Flammeovirga agarivorans: one gene and its partner. The protein of the gene in region 2 interacts with the protein of the main gene of each other region in a pairwise test. Links are inferred from orthologs where the notes say so. Each region holds a gene or a part of one and is shown on either strand. Other genes may lie near its edges.

The links.
Region 1: the proteins of uvrB (region 2) and uvrA interact in binary tests that used the Escherichia coli proteins (3 or more experiments, as listed by UniProt). The link is inferred for Flammeovirga agarivorans from one-to-one orthologs.

What each region holds. Positions count from the first base shown.
Region 1 is NZ_JABAIL010000005.1:440,269-458,014, reverse strand. Bases 6,677-10,054 are described here. They hold uvrA (excinuclease ABC subunit UvrA), read left to right. Parts: upstream 6,677-6,998; coding sequence 6,999-9,854; downstream 9,855-10,054. Other genes in these bases: HGP29_RS17980 (GNAT family N-acetyltransferase), read left to right, coding at 6,677-6,877. Also shown: HGP29_RS18015 (YggS family pyridoxal phosphate-dependent enzyme), read left to right, coding at 1-629; HGP29_RS18010 (Bax inhibitor-1/YccA family protein), read left to right, coding at 683-1,396; HGP29_RS18005 (hypothetical protein), read right to left, coding at 1,470-1,934; 5-oxoprolinase subunit PxpA, read left to right, coding at 2,213-2,968; 5-oxoprolinase subunit PxpB, read left to right, coding at 2,958-3,620; HGP29_RS17990 (5-oxoprolinase subunit C family protein), read left to right, coding at 3,651-4,478; pruA (L-glutamate gamma-semialdehyde dehydrogenase), read right to left, coding at 4,564-6,198; more of HGP29_RS17980, read left to right, coding at 6,422-6,676; HGP29_RS17970 (hypothetical protein), read right to left, coding at 10,059-10,595; HGP29_RS17965 (OmpH family outer membrane protein), read right to left, coding at 10,724-11,326; HGP29_RS17960 (BatA domain-containing protein), read left to right, coding at 11,560-13,602; HGP29_RS17955 (GAF domain-containing protein), read right to left, coding at 13,678-16,065; tRNA 2-thiouridine(34) synthase MnmA, read left to right, coding at 16,656-17,746. UniProt on the Escherichia coli protein: The UvrABC repair system catalyzes the recognition and processing of DNA lesions. UvrA is an ATPase and a DNA-binding protein. A damage recognition complex composed of 2 UvrA and 2 UvrB subunits scans DNA for abnormalities.
Region 2 is NZ_JABAIL010000005.1:654,969-665,245, reverse strand. Bases 220-3,127 are described here. They hold uvrB (excinuclease ABC subunit UvrB), read left to right. Parts: upstream 220-612; coding sequence 613-2,643; downstream 2,644-3,127. Other genes in these bases: tuf (elongation factor Tu), read right to left, coding at 2,972-3,127. Outside these bases: more of tuf, read right to left, coding at 3,128-4,150; HGP29_RS18910 (Ppx/GppA phosphatase family protein), read right to left, coding at 4,837-5,751; HGP29_RS18905 (DUF368 domain-containing protein), read left to right, coding at 5,808-6,719; HGP29_RS18880 (hypothetical protein), read right to left, coding at 7,526-8,128; preprotein translocase subunit SecE, read left to right, coding at 8,536-8,727; transcription termination/antitermination protein NusG, read left to right, coding at 8,790-9,362; rplK (50S ribosomal protein L11), read left to right, coding at 9,364-9,807; rplA (50S ribosomal protein L1), read left to right, coding at 9,835-10,277. UniProt on the Escherichia coli protein: The UvrABC repair system catalyzes the recognition and processing of DNA lesions. A damage recognition complex composed of 2 UvrA and 2 UvrB subunits scans DNA for abnormalities.

The DNA of each region.
Region 1 (17,746 bases), 210 kb from region 2 along the record:
GTAAACTTGTTGCAGTAAGTAAAACGAAACCTGTCGAAATGTTACAGGAAGCTTATGATGCAGGACAACGTATCTTTGGTGAAAATAAAGTACAAGAACTGGTTGACAAAAATGAAGTTCTACCAAAGGATATTCAATGGCATATGATTGGTCATTTACAGAGAAATAAGGTAAAATATATTGCCCCTTTTATCTCTTTGATTCATTCTATTGATAGCCCAAGGTTACTAAAAGAAGTTCAAAAAAGAGCAGAACAAAACGATCGTATTATCGATGTATTATTACAGATATACATTGCTAATGAGGAAACTAAATTTGGATTTGATAAGGAAGAAGTTAAAAATTTCTTATCTTCAGATGAGTTTCAATCTATGAAAAACGTACGAGTGGTTGGTGTTATGGGTATGGCAACTAACACATCAGATCAATCACAAGTGAAATCAGAGTTCGCATCTTTAAAATCTCTTTTTGACGATTTAAAAGCAACATTCAACCATTTAGATAATATTGATCTTCAAGAAATCTCAATGGGTATGAGCGGAGATTACAAAATTGCAGTAGAAGAAGGCAGTACAATGGTACGTGTTGGTAGTGCTATTTTCGGTGCTAGAAACTATGGCAAATTGTAACATTTAAAGATTTTATACGTTTAAATACATACAAAATATTATCGTTTATCAAAATGAGAGAGACAAACTATCAATCGTACGGTCGTTATCAACATTCTGAAAAAGATGTGATTAATGTACAAAACTCATTCATGACTAAAGTTTATGGTTGGATGAGTGGTGGCCTTGCAATTACTGCTGCAACATCTATGTTTATTGCCAATTCATATGATACTATGATGATGGTAGCCAACATGAGATGGATATTAATTATTGCCCAATTAGGTTTAGTATTCGCATTAAGTGGAGCCATTAATAGAATGTCTTCTGCTACAGCTACAATTCTATTCCTTGCTTATTCAGCATTAACAGGAGCAACATTATCTAGTATATTTTATGTTTATGACCTCAACGCAATCGTCAGTACTTTCTTTGTAACAGCAGGTACATTCGTTGCTATGAGCGTTTACGGTATGACCACTAAAAAAGATCTTTCATCAATGGGTAGTTTACTTATGATGGCTCTTTTAGGTTTAATCATTACATCTATTGTAAACATATTTATTGCTAGTTCAACATTATATTGGCTAATTTCTGGTGTAGGTGTATTAATCTTCGTTGGGTTAATTGCATATGACACTCAAAAATTAAAAGAAATGAGCCATGCTATCTTAGATGGTGAATCGGCTAAGAAAATGGTTATTCTTGGTGCTTTAAGTTTATACTTAGACTTCATCAACCTTTTCTTATTCTTACTAAGATTTTTTGGTGGTTCTAGTAGAGACTAGAACATCTATTAATATTATTTAGAAGAAAGTCACCTGCTTTTAAAGTAGGTGACTTTTTTATTATGATCAATTTCTACATCTCAGCATGAATTGATTTTATGTTAGGCTGCAAAGCCGGATCAAATACCGCTCTCAGTTTTCTATCCTCAGTAATATACAAATGGAGATTATTTAATGAAGTCTTACCAGGTTCAACCAAAAATTCATATTCTGATGATTGGTGACCTATATCTTCAACTTTTTGCTCTTGAAGATTCCATGCAAAATCTATTACTTCTGTTTCTAAAACCAAACGAATAGATACTAAACTATCTGCCTGTCTTGTCAATGTGATATAGCTATCTCCATACGTTGTTGTTGTAAGAGAATCTACATCGGCAACACCATCATATTGAAATCCGGTAATCAGATACTGCCCCACTACATTTTCAGAAACGTTTGAAGACACCTCAGCATCATCTGCTAATTGATCAAAACAACTAGTAAAAATAAATAAGGGAATAAATACTAATAAGTGGGTAATAGAATATTTTTTCATAGCAATAGAATCGTTCATGTATCTCGAAGACAACTTTTCTAACGAAATAATTCTTTTTTACACTGAACACTCAAAACACACACATGTAATGTAAATAAATGAAAAAAAGTCAATTAGCTTACTCTAATTAGTAATATAACAGAATAGAATATTCACTTATTAGAATTCAACACGTAATAAAATGATATAAATAATTGATAGACAACTGTTTTTATATCATTTTTAATGGTTGATTACTAATACAGGAGTGCGTAACTTTCCTCCAAAAAACAAGAATTTTGAAGTTTATAGATTTAAATGCTGATTTAGGTGAGGGGTTTCCATATGACGAAGAACTACTTCAATTGGTCTCTTCTTGTAATATTGCTTGCGGCGGACATGCAGGAACCACTGCTTCAATGTCAACTACAATTGCTCTAGCTAAAAAGTATCATGTAACTATTGGTGCACATCCTTCTTATCCAGATAAAGAAAATTTTGGTAGAAAAGTGATTGACATTTCTACTACTGAATTAAAAAGTACCCTAACTCAGCAAATTCAACAGCTTATTGAACTCGCAAAGCTTCAGAATATAAATGTGGAGTATATTAAACCTCACGGTGCTTTATACAATAAAGCAATGGTTGATATAAGCACTGCAGAAGTTATTGCTCAAGTAGTTTTAGCAATCAATCCAGAGCTTCCTATCTTGGGTATGCCCAATTCGGAATTAGAAGCTATATGTCTAAAGAATAACATTACTTTTATTAAAGAGGGATTTGCTGATAGAAAATATACTAATGCTGGTCAATTAGTCGCTAGAAGTCAGCATGGAGCTGTTATTCATTCACCCACTGAAGTTTGGGAGCAAATTGACCAAATGATATCACTTCAACAGGTCAATACTATCGATCAACTATCTATTGATATGAAAGTTGATAGCATTTGTTTCCATGGAGATACGCCTGAAGCTTTAGCACTTCTAAAATATGTACATCAACAATTAACAGAACACTCTTCAAGTATCCAATCATTTATACAGCATGGAAATTAAACCATATGGAGAAAGTGCTTTGATCATTCAGTTCGAAAACGAAGTGTCTTTAAAAATTCATCAGCAAGTAAAAAGTTGGTATAAACACCTTCTATCGATTAATATAAAAGGTGTATTATCCATTATCCCTGCTTATACTTCTATTACCATACTTTTTGATTCTAAACACCAACAATTTTCTTCCCTAAAAGAGCTGTTAGTCTCTCTAGATATCCCTACGATACATCATTCCAAAAGTAAGATTGTGGAAATTCCTGTATGCTATGACGAGCAGCTCGGGATAGATATTAATGAAGTGAGTCAAAGTTTAGGATTATCTATTAAAGAAATTATTCAATATCATACATCAACTACCTATACGGTTTATATGTTGGGGTTCTCTCCTGGGTTTATGTATTTAGGAGGTTTAGCCCCTCAACTGTTTATTCCAAGAAAAAAAGTTCCCAGATTAAAGATTCCAGCTGGAGCAGTCGGATTGGCCGATAAACAAACAGGTATTTACCCACAAGCAACACCAGGAGGTTGGCAGATAATAGGTCAGACACCCATCTCAATATTTTCTGTGAATAAGTCTCCTTTAATTCAAATGGGTGATCAGGTAAAGTTCAAACCCATAGACTTATCAACATATCAACAATTAAAATCGGAATAAATGAGTTTTGAAGTGATAAAACCTGGCTTGATGACTACATTTCAGGATGGCGGTAGATTTGGTGTCCAAGATCAAGGTATTCCTGTTTCTGGCTTTATGGATGAATCTTCTGCTCAAATTGCTAATTCAATCCTGGGTAATGCACCGAATGCACCGGTGTTAGAAATGTGTCAAATAGGATGTACAATTAAGGCACTAACCGAATTTTCAGTAGCCTTTTTTGGAGCACATATGGGTATCAATTTAAATAAATATGCGGTCCCTCAAGGTAAAATTATTGTTTTAACTACAGGTGATATTTTAGAAATAGGCTTCTCAAAACAGGGTGTTTATGGTTATCTAGCCTTTAGCGGTATACCACAATTGGAGAAAGTTTATGAAAGCTATTCCACTTACCTTCCAGCCCAATTTGGTGGCTTTTATGGACGTACTTTACAAAAAGGAGACATTATTAGGCTCAGTAAACACGAAGTACTAAAGAATAGCTTTAGTGTAATTAAGCCTCAAAAATTTAATAAAGAAGCTTCTTTACAAGTTTACCAAGGACCTGAATGGAATATTCTTCCTGATTCGTCAAAACAAAAACTTATCAACACTTCATTCACAGTTTCTAAAGATATCAACAGAATTGGATATAGATTAGAGGGAGACGAAATTGAATTAGGACAACAAAAAGAAATAATTTCTTCTGGAATGGTAAAGGGTACTGTACAAATCACAAGCTCAGGCACACCAATAATAATGATGTCTGATGCACCCACTTCTGGCGGATACATCAGAGCATTAAATTTATCTGCAAGGGCATGTGATCAATTAGCTCAAATGCCTGTAGGTTCAATTGTAAAATTTCAATTATAAAAAAAGGAGTAGAATCGATAAAGACTCTACTCCTTCTAATAAATAACTAAAGGCTATTCCTAACTTTTAATTATTGTTTATTTAATTATCCCATAAATGGATACTTGTAATCTGTTGGAGGAACAAATGTTTCTTTTAATGTTCTTGGAGTTGTCCAACGCATTAAGTTAATAGCAGAACCTGCTTTATCATTTGTACCTGATGCTCTAGAACCGCCAAAAGGTTGTTGACCAACAACAGCACCTGTAGGCTTGTCATTGATGTAGAAGTTACCTGCAGCATTCACTAATTTTCTCGTTGCATACTCAATCGCATAACGATCTTGTGAGAAAATAGCACCTGTAAGAGCATAAGTAGAAGTATTATCTACTAAGTAAATTGCCTCATCGAAATACTCCGCATCGTAAACATAGATTGTAACGATTGGTCCAAAGATTTCCTCTACCATAGACTCGTAGTTAGGGTCTTTAGTAACGATAATCGTTGGCTCTACGAAGAAACCTTTCGACTTGTCATATCCACCACCTGCGATAATTTCACACATGTCAGATTCTTTTGCTCTCTCGATATAACCTGCACACTTATCAAAAGATCTTTCGTTGATCACAGCTGTGAAGAAGTTTTTGAAATCGTGTGGAGTACCCATATGGTTTTTGATGATATCATTAGCATCATCAATGATATATCCTTTTACTTCATCCCAAATGTTATTAGGAACATATACACGAGATGCTGCAGAACATTTTTGACCTTGGAATTCAAATGCACCACGAGTAATCGCTGTTGCTAAACCTTTTGGTGTAGCAGATTTGTGAGCCAAGATAAAGTCTTTACCACCTGTTTCACCTACGATACGCGGGTAAGTCTTGTACTTCTCAATGTTGTTACCGATAGTAGCCCAAAGATCTTGGAATACACCTGTAGAACCTGTAAAGTGAAGACCTGCAAAATCAGGGTGATTAAAGATTACGTCACCAGCGTCTGGGCCAGAAACATAAACTAAGTTGATAACACCGTCAGGTACACCTGCTTCTTTAAATACTTCCATCAATACATTGGCAGAGTAAATTTGATCGTGTGAAGGTTTCCAAACGATTGTATTACCCATCATTGCTGGAGCTGTTGGTAAGTTACCTGCAATGGCTGTAAAGTTGAAAGGAGTTAAAGCAAAGATAAATCCTTCTAAAGGACGGTATTCTGATCTATTCCACATGCCAGGAGCTGATTCAGGTTGATCCTGATAGATCTCTGTCATGAATTTTACATTGAATCTTAAGAAGTCGATCAATTCACATGCTGAATCAATCTCTGCTTGATGTGCAGTTTTAGATTGTCCGATTACTGTAGCAGCATTAATTTTTGCTCTGTAAGGACCCGCTAATAAATCAGCAGCCTTTAAGAAAATTGATGCACGGTGTTCCCAAGACATTTCAGCCCAAGCTTCTCTAGCGCCTAAAGCAGCGTTGATTGCCTGAGTCACATGGTCTTTATCACCTTTGTGATACTCACCTACTACATTTTGGTGATCGTGAGGAGATACACATGTACCTAAATTGTTAGTACGAACTTCCTCAGAGCCAATGTACATTGGAATGTCAATCTTTTGCGTTGACATCTCATTAATTGTAGCTTGTAGTGCTTCACGCTCAGGAGTACCCGGCGCATAGCTTTTGATAGGTTCGTTTACAGCCTTAGGTACGCTGAAAAATCCTTTTGCCATGATGTAATTTTTATGATATGTGAATATTCTTATTTAGTATGCGGTCGTATGTGATGGAACCGTTTACTTGAAAGTGATACAAATGTATGAATTTGAGCGTGATATTCATCATTTACTCAAAATATTAAGAAGTGTTTTATCATTTTTTATTGATACAAATTCGCTTGTGCCTATTTTTTATTTTATAATGAACCAGAATTAGTAATCGAAATCAATTACAACCATGCAGATTAAAACCTACCATCCATCTAATAAAGAAAGACTTATAGAAATTTTTCATTCTAACTGCCCAAAGTACTTTGACCCTAACGATGAAGAGTATTTAATTGACTTTCTTGACAATTACACTGATGAAAATTACTATGTAGTTGAAAATGAAAACGGTAGTATTATCGGGTGCGGCGGTTATTATACCAAAGAAGATCACCATGGTATTCCATGGGTTATGTTTGAAAGTAAAAGTATTGGAGCGGCACAACTACTTTCGGTTTCAGATACTTTTTATAAAGAGATTGAAAATAAAATACTGGCAGAAGGTAAAGGGCTAGATATTAATATCAATACTACCCAGCTTATGGAAAAGTTATTCAATAGATATGGCTTTAAAACCTACGAAATAATAAAAGATGGTTTTGGAGAAGGGTTGGATGAGTATAAAATGAAGAAACAATTCTCCTAATTCTCAAAAAAATTAAAGTAAAGCCTAGAATTGTTGATCAAACAAAACAATTTCTACTATTTTGAAGTAAGCTATTCTAAGAGCTTAATAAATTTGTAATTTCATCATCATACCTACCACCTTGAAGCAGCATTCAGAAGCTTACGTAGAAGAAGAAATCGCCATTTATGGTGCAAGAGAAAATAACCTGAAAAACTTTGATTTAAAGTTTCCAAGAAACAGCCTTGTTGTAATTACAGGAGTTTCTGGTAGTGGAAAATCATCCTTGGCCTTTGATACCATTTATGCCGAAGGACAAAGAAGGTACATGGAAAGTTTCTCTGCCTATGCCCGTTCTTTTATTGGAAATATGGAACGTCCTGATGTTGATAAAATTGAAGGTCTAAGTCCTGTTATTTCTATTGAACAGAAAACCACTTCTAGAAACCCTAGATCTACAGTAGGAACTACCACTGAGATCTACGATTTCTTACGTCTTCTCTATGCAAGAACAGCAGAAGCATTTTCTTATGTTACAGGGGAAAAGATGATCAAGCAAACTGAAGATCAAATCATTGAGTGGTTAATGAGTCATTTTGACGGTCATAAAATGGTGATCTTAGCTCCTGTTATCAAAGGTCGTAAAGGACATTATAGAGAGCTGTTTGTTCAACTTAGAAAACAAGGCTACAGCAAAGTAAGAATTGATGGCGAGATCCAGGATCTTGTACCAAAAATGCAAGTAGACCGCTATAAAACTCATGATATAGAAGTAGTTATTGACCGAGTTAAGGTAGATGAAAAGGACAAATTTAGAATTGCTCAATCGGTAAAGACAGCCATGAAAGAGGGTAAAGGAATCATCCTTTGCTATTTCCCTGATGCTCCTCAAAAAGAACAAGTAAAATACTTCTCAAAGTTCTTAATGGACCCGAAATCAGGTATCTCTTATGATGAACCTGCTCCAAACATGTTTTCTTTCAACTCTCCTTATGGAGCATGTAAAACATGTAATGGTCTTGGCGAAATTGAAGAAATCACAAAAGAAGCTGTCATTCCAGATGATACTAAAAGTATATCTGCAGGAGGTATTGTACCTCTAGGTGAATATCGTGATATCTATATCTTTAAGATGATAGAGCAGCACCTCAAACAAAGAGGTTTTTCACTTTCTACGCCAATTAAAGATTTAAGCGATGAAGCTATTGAGGTCGTTCTACATGGTTCAGATGAAGAAATTGAAGTACTAAGTGCAAAAGATTCTAAGTACGATAAAGCATGGATTACGCAGTTTGAAGGTGTTATTCCCTTCTTAAAAAGACATGCAAAAAGTAGCTCTGAAAAAGTAAAGAACTGGGCTGAAGAATTTACTATCATCAAAAAATGCCCTTCTTGTAACGGTGCTCGTCTAAGAAAAGAGTCGCTACATTTCAAAATTGCAGATAAAAATATTGCAGAATTAGCCGAAATGGATATTAATTCATTCGGAGAATGGATCAGTAATGTAGACGATCAACTGACTGAAAGACAAAAAACGATTGGTAGTGAAATCCTAAAAGAATTACGCAAAAGAACTGGCTTCCTGATTGATGTAGGACTAGATTATCTTACATTAAATCGTTCATTAAAGACGTTATCAGGAGGGGAAGCCCAACGTATCAGGTTAGCAACACAAATTGGCACTCAACTCGTGGGTGTTTTATATATTCTTGATGAACCTAGTATTGGATTACATCAAAGAGACAATGTAAAATTAATAAAAGCTCTTCAAGATTTAAGAGACTTAGGGAACTCTGTCATTGTTGTTGAACACGACAAAGACATGATGTTAGCATCTGATTATATTCTCGATATCGGACCAAGAGCCGGAATGTACGGTGGAAATGTAGTTGCTGCAGGTACACCAAAACAGTTTTTAAAACAAAAATCAACAACTGCCGATTTCCTAAGTGAAAAACTTAATATTGAAGTTCCAAAAGAAAGAAGAGCAGGAAATGGTAATACTATATCTCTCAAAGGGGCCAATGGTAACAACCTTAAAAATGTTTCTGTAGACTTCCCATTGGGTAAGATGATAGTGGTAACAGGAGTTTCCGGATCTGGTAAATCAACCTTAATTCATGATACTTTATATCCAATTTTAAATCAGAAAATATATAAATCTAAAAAGGCTCCTAAAGAATATAAAGAGATTACCGGTTTAGAATTTGTCGATAAGGTGATTGAAGTAGATCAATCTCCAATTGGTAGAACACCTAGGTCCAACCCTGCCACATATACTGATATGTTTACAGAGATCAGAGCCTTGTTTACCAACTTGCCTGAATCTAAGATAAGAGGCTATAAGCCTGGTAGGTTCTCCTTTAACGTTAAAGGTGGTCGTTGTGAAACTTGCCAAGGTGGTGGTAAGAAACTCATTGAGATGGATTTCCTTCCTGATGTATATGTAGATTGCGAAGACTGTAAAGGAAAACGCTACAATAGAGAAACACTAGAAATTAGATACAAAGGAAAGTCTATTTCTGATGTTCTCAACATGACGGTATCACAAGGCATGGAATTCTTTGCTGCGCACCCTAAAATTTTAAGAAAGCTCACTGCTCTAGAGCAGGTAGGTCTTGGATATATCACTTTAGGACAACATGCAACTACGTTATCTGGTGGTGAAGCACAAAGAGTAAAACTTGCTACTGAGCTGTCTAAAAAGGACACAGGTAAAACTTTCTATATTCTTGATGAACCAACAACAGGTTTACATTTTGAAGATATACAACACCTATTGAATGTACTTCATAAGTTAGTAGATAAAGGCAATACTGTCCTTGTTATTGAACACAACTTAGATGTTATCAAAGTGGCTGATCATATCATCGATCTTGGACCTGAAGGTGGCAAAAGTGGTGGTACGATTGTAGTGGAAGGTACTCCAGAACAAGTAGTAAAAAGTAAAAAAAGTTATACTGCCAAATTTCTTAAAGATGAAATGAAAAATTCATAAGATAAATGAATGATTATTCGTTTTTTTTACTGAATTGGCAAATATACTATTGATTTATTGGATTTTGCTAGCATTTATTTGCATTATTAAAATATTTGCTCTACTTTTGAAATACCAACCAATTCAATTATCATTCCTACTAAAGAAAAAGGTCTGTCAATATTAATAATTGACAGACCTTTTTTACTTTGTTATAATTTTACCCTATAACTTCATATCTGTTTGATCAAAAGGAATGTTATTTAACATCACTTCTTTATCATTTTTATTCAATCTTAAGTCAGATATAACGTTATGCACTGACGGGTTACTCATTGCAAATAAAACCATAGATAGAATATAAACACCAAATAAAAGCGGCTCCAATGTCAATCTATATAATATTGCTACTACAATTGGTGAAATGGCTAATGGTATAAATTTATAAAACTGAGCTCTTAACAATAAACTCAAACGATACGGTAATGAAGGCTCTTTTCTAATTTCTTTTAGTTGCTTGTTATATTTTGAATAAACAGCAATCGCTACTAATAATATAACTGCAGTTACCCCGCCTATTACAGTATTACCAAAAGCTGGTAAAAAAGGGTCAATATTTCCTGCTTCTTTATTTTGTAGATACCAAACCAATGCAAAAGGTACAGAAATACTTGCCATACCGTAAAATACAATTCGAAGTTTGTTGATCATATCAAAAGGGTCCTTAAACCCTTCAAAGAAAGTCGCTTTTTTATCACTCATAAGTATAATTTTTAAAGAAAGTAATTGATTACTCTCTTATTTATTGATGGCCCAAAGTTCGTGAAACAAAAAAAAATCCACAACACATCAATCGTATTGTGGACTTCTAATATCTTAATGAAGTAAAATTACTTCGAAGATCCTTTTTCTTCAGATGATTGAGAAGTTAACTCTTCCTCGTAGATTTTGTTCAAACCGTCGATTACATCTTGAGTGATGTCTTCAACATTTGGAGTTGACCAAATTACTGTTGACGTAACACCATCGCTATAACCAAGAACAATACTATAGTTTTTATCTGCAGAATATTGATCTAAAAATTCTTTTACTCTTTTTCTAACCTCTGCTTGAATAGCTTGCTCCTCAGCGGCTAAACCTTGTGCTTGTGATTGTTGAGCAATTTGAATCTCTTGTTGCTTGATCGCTAAAGATTCTTGCTTCTTACGAATGTCATTTTGTGACATTAAACCAGCTCTAGCTCTTTTTTCGAAGCTTTCAGCTTCTTTTTGCAATTTCATTGCTCTTGATTGCAATTGCTTTTGAGACTTTTCAACTTTAGCCTGGAATTCTTTGTAGCTATCCTCACCGAACTTATAGTAAACTGATAAAGTATCGTTGTTGATGTAAGCGATTTTAGTTGTTGAACCAGAAGCTGGAGCTGCTTGTTGTTGTGGTTGTTGGCAAGCAAACATAGTCGCAATTAAACCAACAGCTAATAATAATTTTTTCACTTTATTTATTACCGTTTATTTATATGAATCCATTTTTGATGAACTCGACAATTGAAGATATATCCATCAAAAAGTTCTCAAATATCTTCAAACATGAAATTTCACCGCTGCAAATATAATTAAATCATCGAAAGTGTAAAAAGTCCTATTCTTTCATTGTATCTTACTAGTATCTTTTTAATAAAATTGTTGAACTTAGATAGGTAAAAACGTAGCAACCTCTAGATTACTCTATGAACTTCGTCAACCCAATGTTTTTATATGCACTACCACTTGTTGCAGTGCCTCTGATAATACATCTTTTTAATTTCCAAAGGTCCTCTGAGATTAAGTTTACAAATGTAGCCTTTCTACATACCGTAAAGGAAATGTCCAATGCACAAGATCGTTTAAAAAAGATCTTAGTGATGTTAGCTCGTATGTTATTTATACTTTTAGCTATCATCGCATTTGCCCGTCCATACCTACCTAAAGAAAATGGTAATACTTTATTAAAAAATGATTCCGGTAAAGCCAGTATCTACATCGACAATTCTTACAGTATGCAAAGTGAGAGAAACGGAAAAACTCTATTTGATGCTGCAAAAGATATTGGGCGTAAAATACCTACAGTTTTTCCTGTCGGCTATTCGTACCAAGTACTTGATAATCGGTTTACTGGTAGTTCTAGGTACTTTATGAACCAAGAACGATCTGAAGAAGAAATCATAGGATTATCTTATTCCAACTTCACCAGAAGTCTAAGTGATGTAGACCAAATTGAGCAGGATGCCTTTATCAGAGAAAAAATGATTGTTGGGAAACAAGTATTTTGGATCTCAGATTTTCAAAAATCTACAGTAGGAACTTTAGAAAACATCAACTTTGATTCTTCTACAACTTACCATCTTATACCATTGATGGCTGATAAAGTAGAGAATTTAAGAATTGATTCTGTATGGTTAGACAAACCTTTTATTAAAGAGAAAGAGAACAATAAACTCTTTGTACAAATATCTAATTTAGGACTCGAAGATGTAAAAGACCGAGAAGTAACTCTATTTGTAGAGGATGTTCAGTCTTCTAATACCACCATCAATTTAAAAAGAGGCGATACTCAGATTGTTGAAATGGCCTTTGCTATTAGTGATGCTGGAACAAAAAGATGTAGGGTAAATATTTCTGATTACCCTGTAGATTTTGACAACGAACATCATTTTGTACTTAATGTATCACCGAATATCAATATTGCAATCATCTCGGACAATCCTAGAAATTATCTTTCTACCGTATTTAAAAGCGAATCGTTTTTAAATGCGACTACATTTAAATCAAACTCCATTGACTATTCAGCTACAAATGGAGCAGATTTATTAGTGTTAGATGATGTCCAAGTGATTCATGAGTCATTACAAGAAGTAATTATGAATGCAATACGAAATGGTACTAACATAGCCGTCTTCCCATCTTTAAATATGGACATAGATAGCTATACTAAAGCATTTGGTACGCTAATCAATAAAAGTAAATTAAAAGAAGGGCCCCAGTTTATAGGCACAGTTACTCCTCCGGAAAAAGATCCATTCTTTTCAAATGTATTCGAAAAAAGAGTACGAAATATGAGCATGCCTGAAGGTGTCCCTATATTTCAATGGAAAGGAAGAGGAGTGAGAACACTATTATCCTATAAAAACAGTCAAAGTTTTCTTTCAATTCAGGAGAGTGCCCTACAAAGCAATTATTTTGCTTCGACACCTCTTGATCCAACATATAGTAACTTTGGCCGTCATGCACTATTCGTACCGGTAATGTATAGAATGGCTATCCTCAGTAAGACTCAGTCTGATCAGTTATCTTATAATTTTGGAGAGAAGAGCTTACGTATCCGATTTGATAACCTTCAAAAAGGGAGTATTTACAAGTTAAAGAAGGGAGACTTAGAAATAATACCTACTCAAAAGGTAAATGCCGATGTACTTACTTTAAAACTTCCGAATGATGATATGGAAGCTGGATGCTACGAGGTGGTCTCAGCAGATAACAGTTCATTTGTTGGATATATCGCTTTCAATTATTCATCACAAGAATCTCAATTAGCTTCTTATTCTGATTCAGAATTGAAAGATAAATTAGGGCAATTCAAGAATATCAAAATTTACAACAATATAAAGGCGGATAGCTTTAAGCAGATTTTCACTGAAGATAATATTGCACAACCATTATGGAGATACTTCCTTATTGCTGCTTTATTATTTTTGATGATTGAAATGGCACTACTAAGATTCTGGAAAACTTAAAATAGACCATCAACAAAACAAAAAGAGCATAGAATCATGATTCTATGCTCTTTTTGTTTATGTATAATAAGAAAATTAGCTCTCTATATCTTCATTTCTTTCCACTTGAGATTTATAGTATAAGATCTGTTCATCTTTCATAGCAATCTCTTTCTGTAGTGCTTTTCTAACTTCCTCCAACTCCATTTGTCTACGTTCCATCTCTTCTTGAGTAGCTTGTAATTCTTCAGTGTTTTGAAGCATCTCCTCCTCTCTAACCCTTAATTCTTGAGTTAACTTCTGTGCGTCAGATAATAGCTTCGAAGTTCTTGTATTATGTTTTGCTGAAGTAATAGCAGAAGCTATACTTTCTGATACTCTTTCTACAAACTCAATCATATAAGGTTCAAAAGTATTGAATGATGCCAGTTCAATAACTCCTAAAGCCTTTTCATTAAACTTCAGTGGAACCAATAGTAAACTTTTTGGAGAAGCTAACCCTAAGCCTGTAACTACTTTAGAGTACCCTGGAGGTATATCATCTATATATAATGATTCGTTTTCTTGCCAACATCTTCCGGCTAAGCCTTCACCATAATTGACTTTCTTATCCATAAATTTCTTTCTATCGTATGCATAACAAGCCTTAAGTTCAAGTACCTGGTTTGAAAGATTATCCTCTTCAACCAAGAACATCATTCCCTGGTTGGCACTTAAATAATCTACCAATTCTCGTAGTACCACTTCGTAAAGGTCATCAACATTGTCTAAATATTTACGCGTAATTTCTGCAAATTTCGAAATACCTTCTGTTACCCACTGCCTTCTATGATCTTCTATTGAGACCTCTTTTAAACGGTCCCTCATCTTAATTAATGAGTTACCGAGAACATCTCGATTACCATAGGTATCAAAATCAACCTCAAAGTTGCCCTTACCAACATTTTTGGCAAAGTCAGAAGTTTGTTTGGTACGATCAATAAGGTTGTTCATATGGAAAATAGTAGCTCCAATTTCATCACCTGACGTAACAGGGATAGATGAAGAAACATCACCTTTTGCTAGCTTAGAAATCGCTTCCTGTAATTTAAAAATAGGTCTTGTGAAACTTGCTGAATAAGCATTAGAGACAATAAAGCCAATAATAAATATCACAATCGTTGCCAAAGCAACATTAAGTTTTAGTCTTTCAATCGATTCGAATGCTTCTCCTTCTTGAATCTCTGCAATAATAATCCAAGGAAGCTCTCTAATTTTTAATGTAGAATAAGAACTTAAAGCCTCTTTTCCTAGATAGTTTTTTCCCATTAAGTTACCTGAGTGTCCTTTTAAGGCGTCCATCACAGGTGCTGTATTTACAGTTTTTGAAAGTACAGTAGTTCTTAATGATTTAATCTGATTGATTTCATCAGAAGGAATATTTAAATCTAAAAGTTCTTGATTGAATTTATCTGACTCTTCAACAAATAAACGAGCATCACTTCTCATCAACTGGTCCTTACCTACTAAATAGGTTTCACCAGTACTACCTAAACCTTCTTCTACCCAATCGCCGTCATCAGTCATAATTTTATTAATCTCTGACAATGGCATAGTACCTATTAATACGGCTACTTTTTCTAAACTATTATCCACATTATCATATACTGGTGCTGCAAAGAATAATTGCAAACCACCATATGAACCTTCATAAGAGACAAAATCAGATAAGATCACCATATTTTGTCTTATTGAGTTCCTAGCAAGAGTAAAGGCTTGTCCCAAAGCAGACTGTCTAAATACACCATCCATTAGGTTTGTACCGAAATCTGTATTTTTTGCCACAGAATAGATCACATCACCTGATTGTGCATTCACTAAAATTAGATCTGAAAATCCATCTGCTAAAAGATACCTTCTAAAAGAAGCGTGGTATCTTTCATGAATGTCAGAATATGCTGTTTTATCATTAGCTCTATTTAATAGATCCTTTTTACCAATTGGATTTTTATTGTTGGACAGATAAAGATTCTGAAGAATAACCATCTTATCCGAATTCTCATCAACAGAAGTGATCAACTGCCTTGAGAAAGATTCATGATCACTTAGCTTTCTATCAACTGTAGTTCTGTAAAACTCCTTTAACTCTCTCCTCATTTTTACAATCTTACCAGGAGAGTAATAGTAATCCATGATTTGATATGCAGAAGAAAACTCTAAAACGGCATCAGAAACCATTCTACTTTGTGCCAATACACTAATATGTTCTTTTGCATTCTCTATATAATTTTCAAGAGTTCTCCTCTTTACTTCTCTTACAGATGTCAATTGTGCAAAAACAGCCTCTTCTAAGGATTTCTTTGCTGAATAATAACCCAACATACCTACTGCAATACTTGATAAAGCAGCAATCAATAAGAGATTTAGTAATACTTTAATACGTATACTTAAATCTTTTATCCTAAGGCCTGAGTTTTCTATATTATTTGAAGTCTTTTCTGTCATTATAATCTGAGGCAAGAAAGCTTAAATTATACACTATTGTGACTAATGAATATCTAGTGCAATTCAAGTACCATGTTCTAAAAAAGAACGTAGAAAATCGTAAAGTATTTTAATGACAAGGAAGGATAATTGATCAAAGTGGGCAGTTTGCAATGTAACAAGCCTGAATATTAAAAAAAGAGCATAAAAAAAAGGTTGATATTTCTATCAACCTTTCTTGGTGCGGGTGGAGGGACTCGAACCCCCACGCCGTGAAGCACTAGATCCTAAGTCTAGCGTGTCTACCAATTTCACCACACCCGCTTTTTTGATGTGCCTTATTGTTTTAAAGCGATGCAAAGATGTAGGATTTTTTGATACCACGCAAGTATATTTCTAAAAAACTTACCAAACAAAAGTAAATGAAATCATTCTTCACACTATTAAAAATCCAATAAACTGTAATTCAGAAGTGTTAAGTCATTGATTATAAAATATGTGTACAACATCAAAAAGTTCTACGTATCTTTGAAAAAATTTCAGAAAAATCTGAAAAAAATTTATTTGTTATTGTGAAAAGGGACCTTAACTCCCTGTAAGCAGAAAAAGTTATGGCAAAAAGAGTAGTAGTGGGTCTCTCAGGTGGAGTAGACTCAAGCGTAGCTGCACATCTTTTAAAAGAGCAAGGCTACGATGTCATTGGTTTATTTATGATCAACTGGCATGATGGTAGTGTTACGATTCAAGGCGAATGTCCATGGATAGACGATAGTAACGATGCACTACTGGTAGCAAACAAACTAAACATCCCTTTCCAAAGTGTAGACCTTAGTGAACAATACAAGGAGCGTATTGTAGACTATATGTTTTCTGAATATGAAGCAGGTCGTACACCCAATCCAGATGTACTTTGTAATAGAGAAGTAAAATTTGATGTGTTTATGGATATAGCTATGAGCTTAGGAGCTGATTACGTAGCTATGGGGCATTACTGTAGAAAAGATTCTTTCATTGATGAAAATGGTAAAGAAGTTTACCGTCTTCTTGCTGGAGTCGATGGAAATAAAGACCAAAGTTATTTCCTTTCTCAGTTAAGTCAAGAGCAACTGTCTAAAGCATTATTCCCTATTGGTGAACTCACAAAACCTCAAGTAAGAGAAATTGCTGCAGAACAAGATTTAATCACTGCAAACAAAAAAGACTCCCAAGGGCTTTGCTTTATTGGTAAAGTAAAACTACCGGATTTCTTAAAACAGCAATTACTTCCTAAAAAAGGAAATATTGTAGAGGTTTCTGTAGATCATTCGATTTATCAAGATCGAGAAAATGCGATTGAAAATGCATCTACTGAACTTGAGAAATTACAGTTACTAACAGCCCCTTATTCTTATAAACCAACATATGGGAAGAAAGTAGGAGAGCATCAAGGAGCACATTATTATACAATTGGTCAACGTAAAGGTTTAGGTGTAGGTGGTACTCCACTACCATTATTTGTGATTGCAACAGATACTGAAACAAATACTATCTATACTGGACAAGGTGATCAACATCCTGGCTTAAACCGTCAAGGGTTAAAAGTCAGTCCAAACGAAATCCATTGGGTTCGTGAAGACCTTAAAATGGAGATTGGTGACCAAAGAGAATACATGGCTAGAATAAGATATCGTCAACCTTTAGAAAAGGTCACTCTTTATATGAA
Region 2 (10,277 bases):
TGGATCCGCTTTCGCTGATCTTGTAATTACTTTTCAATACATTAAAAGAACGTTTGAGACATTGCTCAATGAACTGTATATCAGTTTGTTTTGTGCTACTCCGTTTGAGAAGCGAATGCAAAGGTAAGAACTAAATTTTAATCTCCAAACTCTTTTTGAAAAAATTTTATTTTATTTTTTCGAACTACTTTGTGAAGATTTTAAACTCCCACTCTCTACTTAAAAAGACTAACGTTCTAGTCTTTTATAACCGCCTCTTTTCAGAAGCGAGTGCAAAGGTAAGAAGAGAAATTTAATATGCAATGCTTATTTGATTTCATTTGAAATTTTAATTTACATCGCTTTCTTCTTTGCAAAATATTGAAATGAATAGCACTCACTACAAGTGTTTTTCATTTGGCCTTCCGTTTGAAGGGAGTGCAAAGGTAATAACTGACTTGAAAAATTCAAGCCCCTTAATCAAAAATTAGTATCAATAAATTATAATACCTCATTAATCATTTATTTATCAAAGTATTATAGTTGTATAAATATTTCACAAAATCATAGTATCAATTACCAAAAGATAAATTATAGAATTTAGTATATTTATCTTCTTACAATAATTACTCTATGGATTTTAAATTAGTTGCTGATTTCACTCCAATGGGAGACCAACCTCAGGCCATAAAAGAATTGGCTGAAGGAGTAGAAACAGGGGAAAGTTCTCAAATTTTATTAGGTGTTACTGGTTCGGGTAAGACATTTAGCATAGCAAATGTCATAAAAGAAACGAATCGCCCAACACTAATACTCAGTCATAATAAAACATTAGCAGCCCAGCTATATGGAGAATTCAAACAGTTTTTTCCTGAGAATGCTGTAGAGTACTTCATCTCTTACTACGATTATTATCAACCTGAAGCATACATTCAAACAACAGATACTTTCATTGAGAAAGATTTGATGATTAACGATGAAATCGAGAAACTTCGATTATCATGTACTTCAGCGTTATTATCTGGTAGACGAGATGTTATTGTGGTCGCCTCAGTTTCTTGTATATATGGTATTGGTAATCCAGAGGAGTTTGGAAAAAATGTTCTCAAAATTAGAACCGGCATTGAATATCCAAGACAAAAACTTTTAAGAGACTTTGTTGACATTCTTTATTCAAGGAATGAAATAGAATTTAATAGAGGTAATTTTAGAGTTAAAGGCGATACTGTAGACATCTACCCTGCTTATGCAGATTTTGCATATAGAATTATATACTGGGATGATGAAATTGAAGAAATTCAAAGAATCGACCCAGAAACTGGTAAAATGCAATCAAGAGAAGATGCTATTACCATTTTCCCTGCTAATTTATTTGTTACAGGAAAAGATACTATTAATGAGTCTATCATCAAAATACAAGATGAACTCGTTGATCAAATCAAATATTTTGAAAAAGATCAACGAACAATGGAAGCAAAAAGAATCAAGGAACGAACAGAGTTTGACCTTGAGATGATTCGAGAATTAGGATACTGCTCTGGTATCGAAAATTATTCTCGCTTTTTTGATAGAAGACGTCCTGGACAAAGACCTTTCTGCTTACTTGATTATTTCCCAGATGATTTCTTAATGGTTATTGATGAAAGCCATGTGACCTTACCTCAAATTAGAGCCATGTGGGGAGGAGATAGGTCTAGAAAAATTTCCTTAGTTGACAATGGTTTCAGACTACCTTCAGCTTTAGATAACCGACCACTCACTTTTAATGAATTTGAAAATGTGGTTAATCAAAGTATATATGTCAGTGCTACTCCAGGTGATTATGAATTATTAAAGACGGAAGGAGCAATTATTGAACAAGTTATTCGACCAACTGGTCTTTTAGATCCTGAAATAGATGTTCGACCAACTTTAAATCAAATTGATGATTTATTAGAAGAAGTTACAGCGACTATAGAAAAAGGTGATAGAGTTTTGATTACTACTCTAACTAAAAGGATGGCAGAAGAGCTCTCCAGATATTTGGATCAAATAGGTATTAAGTCTACTTATTTACATTCTGAAATCAAACCATTAGATCGTGTTGAGATTTTAAGAGAACTTCGATTAGGAATTATCGATGTTCTAGTAGGTGTCAACCTTCTTAGAGAAGGACTAGACTTACCGGAAGTTTCGCTTGTTGCTATTATGGACGCGGATAAAGAAGGTTTCTTAAGAAATGAGAGATCTTTAATTCAAACAATTGGTAGAGCTGCCCGTAACTCCGATGGTAGAGTAATCATGTATGCGGATAAAATGACGAAATCCATGAACAAAGCCATAAGTGAAACTAAAAGGCGTCGTCAAATCCAACATGAATACAATTTAGAGCATGGAATAACTCCACGTACTGTAAGAAAATCACATGATGCTATTATTGAACAAACACAAGTAGCGGATAAAAAATCAATTAGTAAAGATTATCAATCCGAAGAAGCAAACCTTGCCAAGGCTGCAGAAGAAGCTTCAACTTATCAAGCAAATAGCAAAAAGAATATTGACGAACAGATCTCTCAAGTGAAAAAAGAAATGGAAAAAGCTGCTAGTGATCTCGATTTTGTAGAAGCAGCAAGACTTAGAGATATCATGTTTGAATTAGAAAGAGTAAAAAACAGCAAAGTATAATTAACAACATCCAAAACAATATACCATAAAACAAATCATGCAAAAACTAATCGACTATTTTAAAGAGACCCCATCTTTTCGAATGCTAATTCTTACGCTAGTAAACACTTGCAATGGACTTATTTGGTTCATTAAAAGTTCAAAAGAGAATGAAGAATTCATGAGTAAGTTATGGCTCTTTATCGCATTAACATCATTGATTCTTACGATTGTCTTCTTTATGAAGTTTTCGAAAGAAAAGAAGGAAAAATTCCTTTAGAAATAAAAAGAGGTTATCTAGCAATAGATAACCTCTTAATATATGTGCTCAACTAATGTTGAGAATCAATTACTCAACGATTGTAGTAACTTGACCTGCACCTACTGTACGTCCACCTTCACGGATCGCGAAACGAAGACCTTCCTCCATTGCGATTTCCTTTTGAAGTTCAACTGTGATAGTTACGTTATCACCAGGCATTACCATCTCAACACCGTCAGGTAGAGCGATAGTACCAGTTACGTCAGTTGTACGGAAGTAGAACTGAGGGTTGTAACCTTTGAAGAATGGAGTGTGACGACCACCTTCTTCTTTTGAAAGAACGTAGATCTCAGCAGTAAACTTCTTGTGTGGAGTTACAGAACCTGGCTTACAGATTACCATACCACGCTTGATGTCTGCTTTGTCGATACCTCTTAATAAGATACCTACGTTGTCACCAGCTTCACCTCTATCTAAGATCTTACGGAACATCTCAACACCAGTAATAGTTGATGTTAATTTGTCACCAAGACCCATGATTTCAACAGCATCACCTGTGTTAGCAACACCTTTCTCAATACGACCTGTAGCTACAGTACCACGACCTGTGATCGAGAATACGTCCTCTACTGGCATTAAGAAATCTTTATCTACATCACGCTCTGGAAGAGGAATTTCAGTATCAACAGCCTCCATTAATTCTTCAACTGTTTTTACCCACTTATCTTCACCGTTCAATGCACCTAATGCAGAACCACGAACGATAACAGCGTCCTCATAACCTTTTGACTCAAGTTCTTCAGCTACTTCCATTTCAACTAGCTCAAGCATCTCTTCGTCGTCTACCATATCCGCTTTGTTCAAGAACACAACGATTTTAGGTACACCAACCTGACGAGCTAATAGGATGTGCTCTTTAGTTTGAGGCATAGCACCATCAGTAGCAGCTACTACTAAGATAGCACCGTCCATTTGTGCAGCACCAGTTACCATGTTTTTCACGTAATCGGCGTGACCTGGACAGTCAACGTGTGCATAGTGACGGTTCTCAGTTTGGTATTCAACGTGAGAAGTGTTGATCGTGATACCACGTTCTTTTTCTTCTGGAGCGTTGTCAATTTGTGAGAAATCTCTTTGCTCAGCAAGACCTTTGTTTGCTAAAACTGATGAAATTGCCGCAGTTAAAGTTGTTTTACCGTGGTCAACGTGACCGATTGTACCAATGTTCAAATGGGGTTTCGAACGGTCAAATGTTTCCTTAGCCATCTTTCTTAAAAAGAATTATATACAATTAATAGATTTCAATCTTCAGATTTTGAAAGCAAAATCGAGCTGCCGAGGAGATTTGAACTCCCGACCTCTTCCTTACCAAGGAAGTGCTCTACCCCTGAGCTACGGCAGCTTATGCTGTTACCGCAATCTACCCAGGTAGATTTTCGATTTTCCTCGAAATGCAGTTAGAGATCTGAAGAAACACTAACTACAAAATTTCTCAATAAATTCTTCTATTATAAAAACAGCTTCTTTTATTGATAGTGGGAGGGGCAGGATTCGAACCTGCGAAGCCGAAGCAACGGATTTACAGTCCGTCCCATTTGACCGCTCTGGAACCTTCCCAGCAATAGAATTTGAGACTAATAAAATTCATCCCGTATCTATTCGAGATGCAAAGGTAAATTGATTTTCAAAAACTTCAAACATCTACTTGAAAAATAGATCGATTAATCTATAATAATTTACAATGACATATATTAGTTTACACCCTAAAACAGGCTTAAACACCTATAAAAACACTGATTATCAATAAAATAAATGATTTTTCTTTTAATTTTAAATCTTTGTTAAGAGTATGCAAACAAACCTTTCTAATCTGTAGATTTTCAGCTTTTTTGCCATTTTAAGATTAATTAAACGTGTTTAAAATGGTTGATATTCAAATTGTACTTGGGTTTTTATTTATTTTTCCTCAGTAACAAACCTTCTCTCAGCGATGCTGAAGATATGAATATTTTATCAAAAGACAATTGATCTACTACAGTTTTTAACAGAGAAGAAGCTGGAACTATCATATTTACTCTCTGTCTAATTAAGCCTGGTATTTTCAATCTCGCCTCTTCATCACAACCGATAAACATAGTATACATATCTGAATAAGATGAGCTAGTTATACTTTTTACCTGATCAGTAGAAATGGAATTCATTGCCCCATAAATATCTTGCAATGTTTCAAATGTCCCTGCAGCACCAATCAACTGTTTTGGCTGATATGTATTGACTGCTTCCCAAAGACTCTGCAACTCATTATTAACATACTCCTTTAAATCTTCAATTGCAGATTGTTCCATAGGGTCTGTTTTACAAAACATATCATATAACCTTTGTGCTCCAATCTCAAAGCTTTGCTTCCACAAAACTTGTTGAGCATCACAAATAATAAATTCAACACTACCTCCACCTATGTCCATTATTATAGAAGTAGTTTTCATAGCCACATCAGATCTGACTCCATAATAGATGACTTCTGCTTCTTCAGCTCCCTGAATAATACTCACCTCAAACCCAAACTTATTTCTAATATCCTGAATAAACTGAGCTCCATTCTTTGCCACTCGTACAGCACTTGTCGCTGCCACAGCTACAGAATCGGCTTTGTGTTTTCTAATTACTTTATCAAACTCAGCTAAAGCATTAAATGCTCTTTCTTGTGCTTCAGGTATAATCTCTCCATTGGAGATACCTCCTTTCCCCAATCTTACAAAAATATCTTTTGCATACAGCTTATTTGTTATCGCATTATTCTCTACTTCTGCAATTAATAATTGAAACGTATTCGTCCCCATATCAATTGACGCTTTTATATGAGCCATTTCGTATAATTTTGTTTTCCTCTCTTATATTTACCCGAAATTATAAGATTCAATTCATGAAAGAAAAACTTTTTATCTTCTTAAAGGGAGTAGCTATGGGTGCTGCAGATGTTGTTCCTGGAGTTTCAGGAGGAACCGTAGCATTTATTACTGGAATTTATGAAAGATTATTAAATGCTATTAGTGCTGTTGACCTAGATGCAATCAAACTTTTATTTCAGTTTAAGATCAAAGAACTATGGGAAAAACTAGATCTGAATTTTCTTCTACCACTACTAATAGGTATAGGAACAGCCGTTTTTTCTTTAGCCAAACTAATGAAATACCTACTAGCCAATGAACCTATTGGTCTATGGTCGTTCTTCTTTGGATTAATTATCGCCTCTACATTATTAGTCAGCAAACAAGTTAAGGCTTGGAATATTAGTAGTATAGTAGCTGTAATTATAGGAGCTATCTTTTCTTATTATATAACTATAGCTACTCCATCTCAAGCCCCGGAAGGTTTAATTTACGTTTTCGGAGCAGGTATGATTGCAATCTGTGCGATGATTCTTCCAGGAATTTCAGGTTCTTTTATGTTATTGTTGATGGGACAGTACAACCACATCTTAGAAGCTATTAGCAGTTTCAAATTGGATGTGATTGCAGTTTTTGGGGCAGGTGCAGTAATTGGCATCACTGCATTCTCGAGAGTACTAACCTTCTTATTAAATAGATACCACGACTTTACTATTGCCTTACTATCTGGTGTAATGATTGGCTCATTGAATAAAGTATGGCCTTGGAAAAAAGTATTAGAAACATACACAGATAGACATGGGGCTGTAAAACCTCTGGTTGAAAAATCTATCTTACCACAACACTTTGAAGGTGATAACCAACTAGTCTTAGCAATAGTACTAGCCATTGTTGGATTCTTTTTGGTTTGGGGAATTGAAAGGTTTGCTACTAAAGAAGAGCAGTAAACATTATTTATACATAATAAGAAGCATCTAGGTGGATAATTCATTTAGATGCTTTTTATTAGTTACTGGAGTTTATAAAAGCAAAAAAGGTTAACCATTTCTGATTAACCTTTTGAGCGGGTGACGAGGCTCGAACCCGCGACCTACAGCTTGGAAGGCTGTCGCTCTACCAACTGAGCTACACCCGCATATTGTGGTACAAATTAAACACTGAATGATCCACATTTCCAACTAAAATAGAATATTGTTTTTATTTTAATTGATAAGTGATTGTCTATGAATGATGAAAATATACTCTGCTTTTAAAAATTCAATTTTCAAAAAGTATATAAAAGCAAAAAGGATCAACCATTTCTGATTGATCCTTTGAGCGGGTGACGAGGCTCGAACCCGCGACCTACAGCTTGGAAGGCTGTCGCTCTACCAACTGAGCTACACCCGCATACAATGTTGTGTGGGAGGGGCAGGATTCGAACCTGCGAAGCCGAAGCAACGGATTTACAGTCCGTCCCATTTGACCGCTCTGGAACCTTCCCAGATTAAGTAAACATTGTAGTGGGAGGGGCAGGATTCGAACCTGCGAAGCCGAAGCAACGGATTTACAGTCCGTCCCATTTGACCGCTCTGGAACCTTCCCAAATGCTTTTTATTGTTTACTCAATCAACACTTCATTGTTTTTATCGTGACCGTTTGTCCCGATTGCGAGTGCAAATGTATAGCACTTTTTTTTAACTGCAAAGAATTTCTCAAAAAAGTTTTTTAAAGAAATGTAAACGATTTGAGTGTTAGAATATTAAATGTGAAATTATTTTAGATTAAAATTTCTAACAAAGGTTTTATCGGTCATACTAGCTCTAATCACATATAATCCATTTTGAAAATCGGATAGAATATATTGTGTTTTTAATGCTCCATCTTTTAAAGAAACTTTAGAATTGAAGGCGTCTTCTTCTTCTGTTTCATTTTTTATGGATAAAGTCACCTCTGCATGTTTCCCGAAATAACCATCTACATTTAATGTGTCACCTTCTACAGTTACATTAAAATAAGGTCTCTTATAAAAAGTATCTTTATCATATATCTTAATGTTCACACCAGAACTAAGGTTAGATACTTCTCCATAGACTGCTTTTCCATCTAAAGCAAACTGAAATTTATAATACCCTTGAGGAAGTCTATTCAGCTCATACTTTCTTTTTAGGGTACCTGTTTCTCTAAACACCTCCCAAAAGACCGTTTTATTAGAGCTCGAATTTGATAATTGGAAAAAAGAATCCTCACCTGATTTCGCTGAAGCATTTATTTCTAAGGTTCCATCATTGAAAGCTAAACTTTCAGAAAGTGATGTTTGAGCTGTTATTTTATGGCAGTACAACAGTATTATAGAAAAAAATAAAAAAATTCTCATTATATAATAAAATGATAAAATAGCACAGTAAATACGTCTATAAGCAGTGATATGGCCTATTATAATGATTGCAATATACATTTATATCGTCTAACTCACTGTATATTAATATGAATTAAGAAAAATTTTTAGATTCTTATTTGTTTTATTATTTCAAGTATCTACCTTTGCATCTCGGAAATTCAAGGTGATTATCTAAAACACTGAGAATAGACGATTTACGGGCATAGCTCAGCTGGTAGAGTTACGGTCTCCAAAACCGCAGGTCGTGGGTTCGAATCCTACTGCCCGTGCAAATTTAAATTGAACTTACTATATTTAGCCGTTCAATTGATTATAAACTTTTACACAATCCAAAGTTGTTACCGCAAAGGCAACTTTTTTTGTGTGCAAAATTCGAAAGAATTATGAATAAATTAATGCAATTCTTAAGAGAGTCATACACAGAGATGACAGACAACGTATCTTGGTTGTCGTTTAAAGAAGCTCAAGATAGCTCTATTTTAGTGCTAGTAGCTTCAGTTGTGTTTGCATTGGTAATCGGTCTTGTAGATTTAGGCTTCAACGAAGCACTAACATTTTTCTACAACGCTTACTAAGGAGCAGTCACAAAAGAATTTGTATTTAGTTAAGAAACCTCAACAGATTAAACTAAAAAGCGATGGGTGAGCTTAAATGGTATGTAGTTAGAGCTGTAAGTGGTCAAGAGAAGAAAGTGAAAGATTACTTACTTAAAGAGTTAGAAAATCAGAAGCTTGAAAAATTTATCACTGAAGTTATAGTACCTACAGAAAAAGTATATCAGGCAAGAAAGCAAAGAGACGGCAAGGTGAAAAAGATTGCTGTTGAAAAAAACTTACTTCCTGGATACGTTATCGTCCAAGCTGATTTAACTAACGGTGAGGTACAACACACGATTAATAGTGTTCCCGGTGTCATTGGATTTCTGAATGCGGATACTAAGGATCCCACAGTGCTTCCAAAACCAATGCGCGAGTCAGAGATTAATCAGATCCTAGGCAAAGTCGATGAGTCGGACGAAGGCGAAGTTAAACATGACACGTCTTACTCTGTCGGCGAAACAGTACGTGTTATGGATGGTCCATTCTCTGGATTCTCCGGAAGCGTAGAGGAAGTCTTCGAAGAGAAGAAAAAACTCAATGTCATGGTGAAGATCTTTGGTCGTAATGCGCCAGTGGAACTCGATTATAAACAAGTAGAAAAAGAAGAATAAGATGGCAAAAGAAATCGAAGGTTTCCTAAAGCTTCAAATTAAAGGTGGAGCAGCCAATCCGTCGCCGCCAGTAGGTCCTGCGTTAGGTTCGAAGGGATTGAACATTATGGATTTCTGTAAACAGTTCAACGCTCGTACTCAAGACAAAGGAGGGCAATTATTGCCTGTATTAATTACAATTTTCAAAGACAAGTCTTTTGATTTCGTAATTAAAACTCCTCCAGCGGCTAATTTGATCATGGATGCGGCAAAAATTAAAAAAGGTTCTTCTGAGCCTAACCGTAAGAAAGTAGCGTCAGTTACTTGGGATCAATTAAGAACGATTGCAGAGACAAAATTACCAGACTTAAACTGTTCTACAGTTGAATCAGGTATGAAAATGGTTGCGGGTACAGCTCGTAGCATGGGTATCACAGTAGAGGGAACAGCTCCTTGGGAGGCTTAATTTCTACAAGTAAATTAGTTTTTAATCATGGCAGTATCAAAGAAAATGAAAGAGGCTCTATCAAAATACGATAGAACTCAAGAATACACGCTAGAGAAAGCTACTGAACTTGTGAAAGAAATTTCTTTCGAGAAGTTCGATGCTTCAGTAGATGTTGACATCCGTTTAGGTGTAGATCCACGTAAAGCTGACCAAATGGTTCGTGGTGTGGTTTCATTACCTCACGGTGTTGGTAAAGAAGTAAGAGTTCTTGCTCTAGTTACTCCAGACAAAGAAGAAGAAGCAAAAGCAGCAGGTGCTGACTACGCAGGTTTAGACGAATTCATCAAGAAAATCGAAGGTGGATGGACTGATATCGACGTAATCATCACTATGCCAACAGTAATGGCTAAAGTAGGTCGTTTAGGTAGAGTTTTAGGTCCTCGTGGTCTAATGCCAAACCCTAAAGCGGGTACTGTAACATTAGAAGT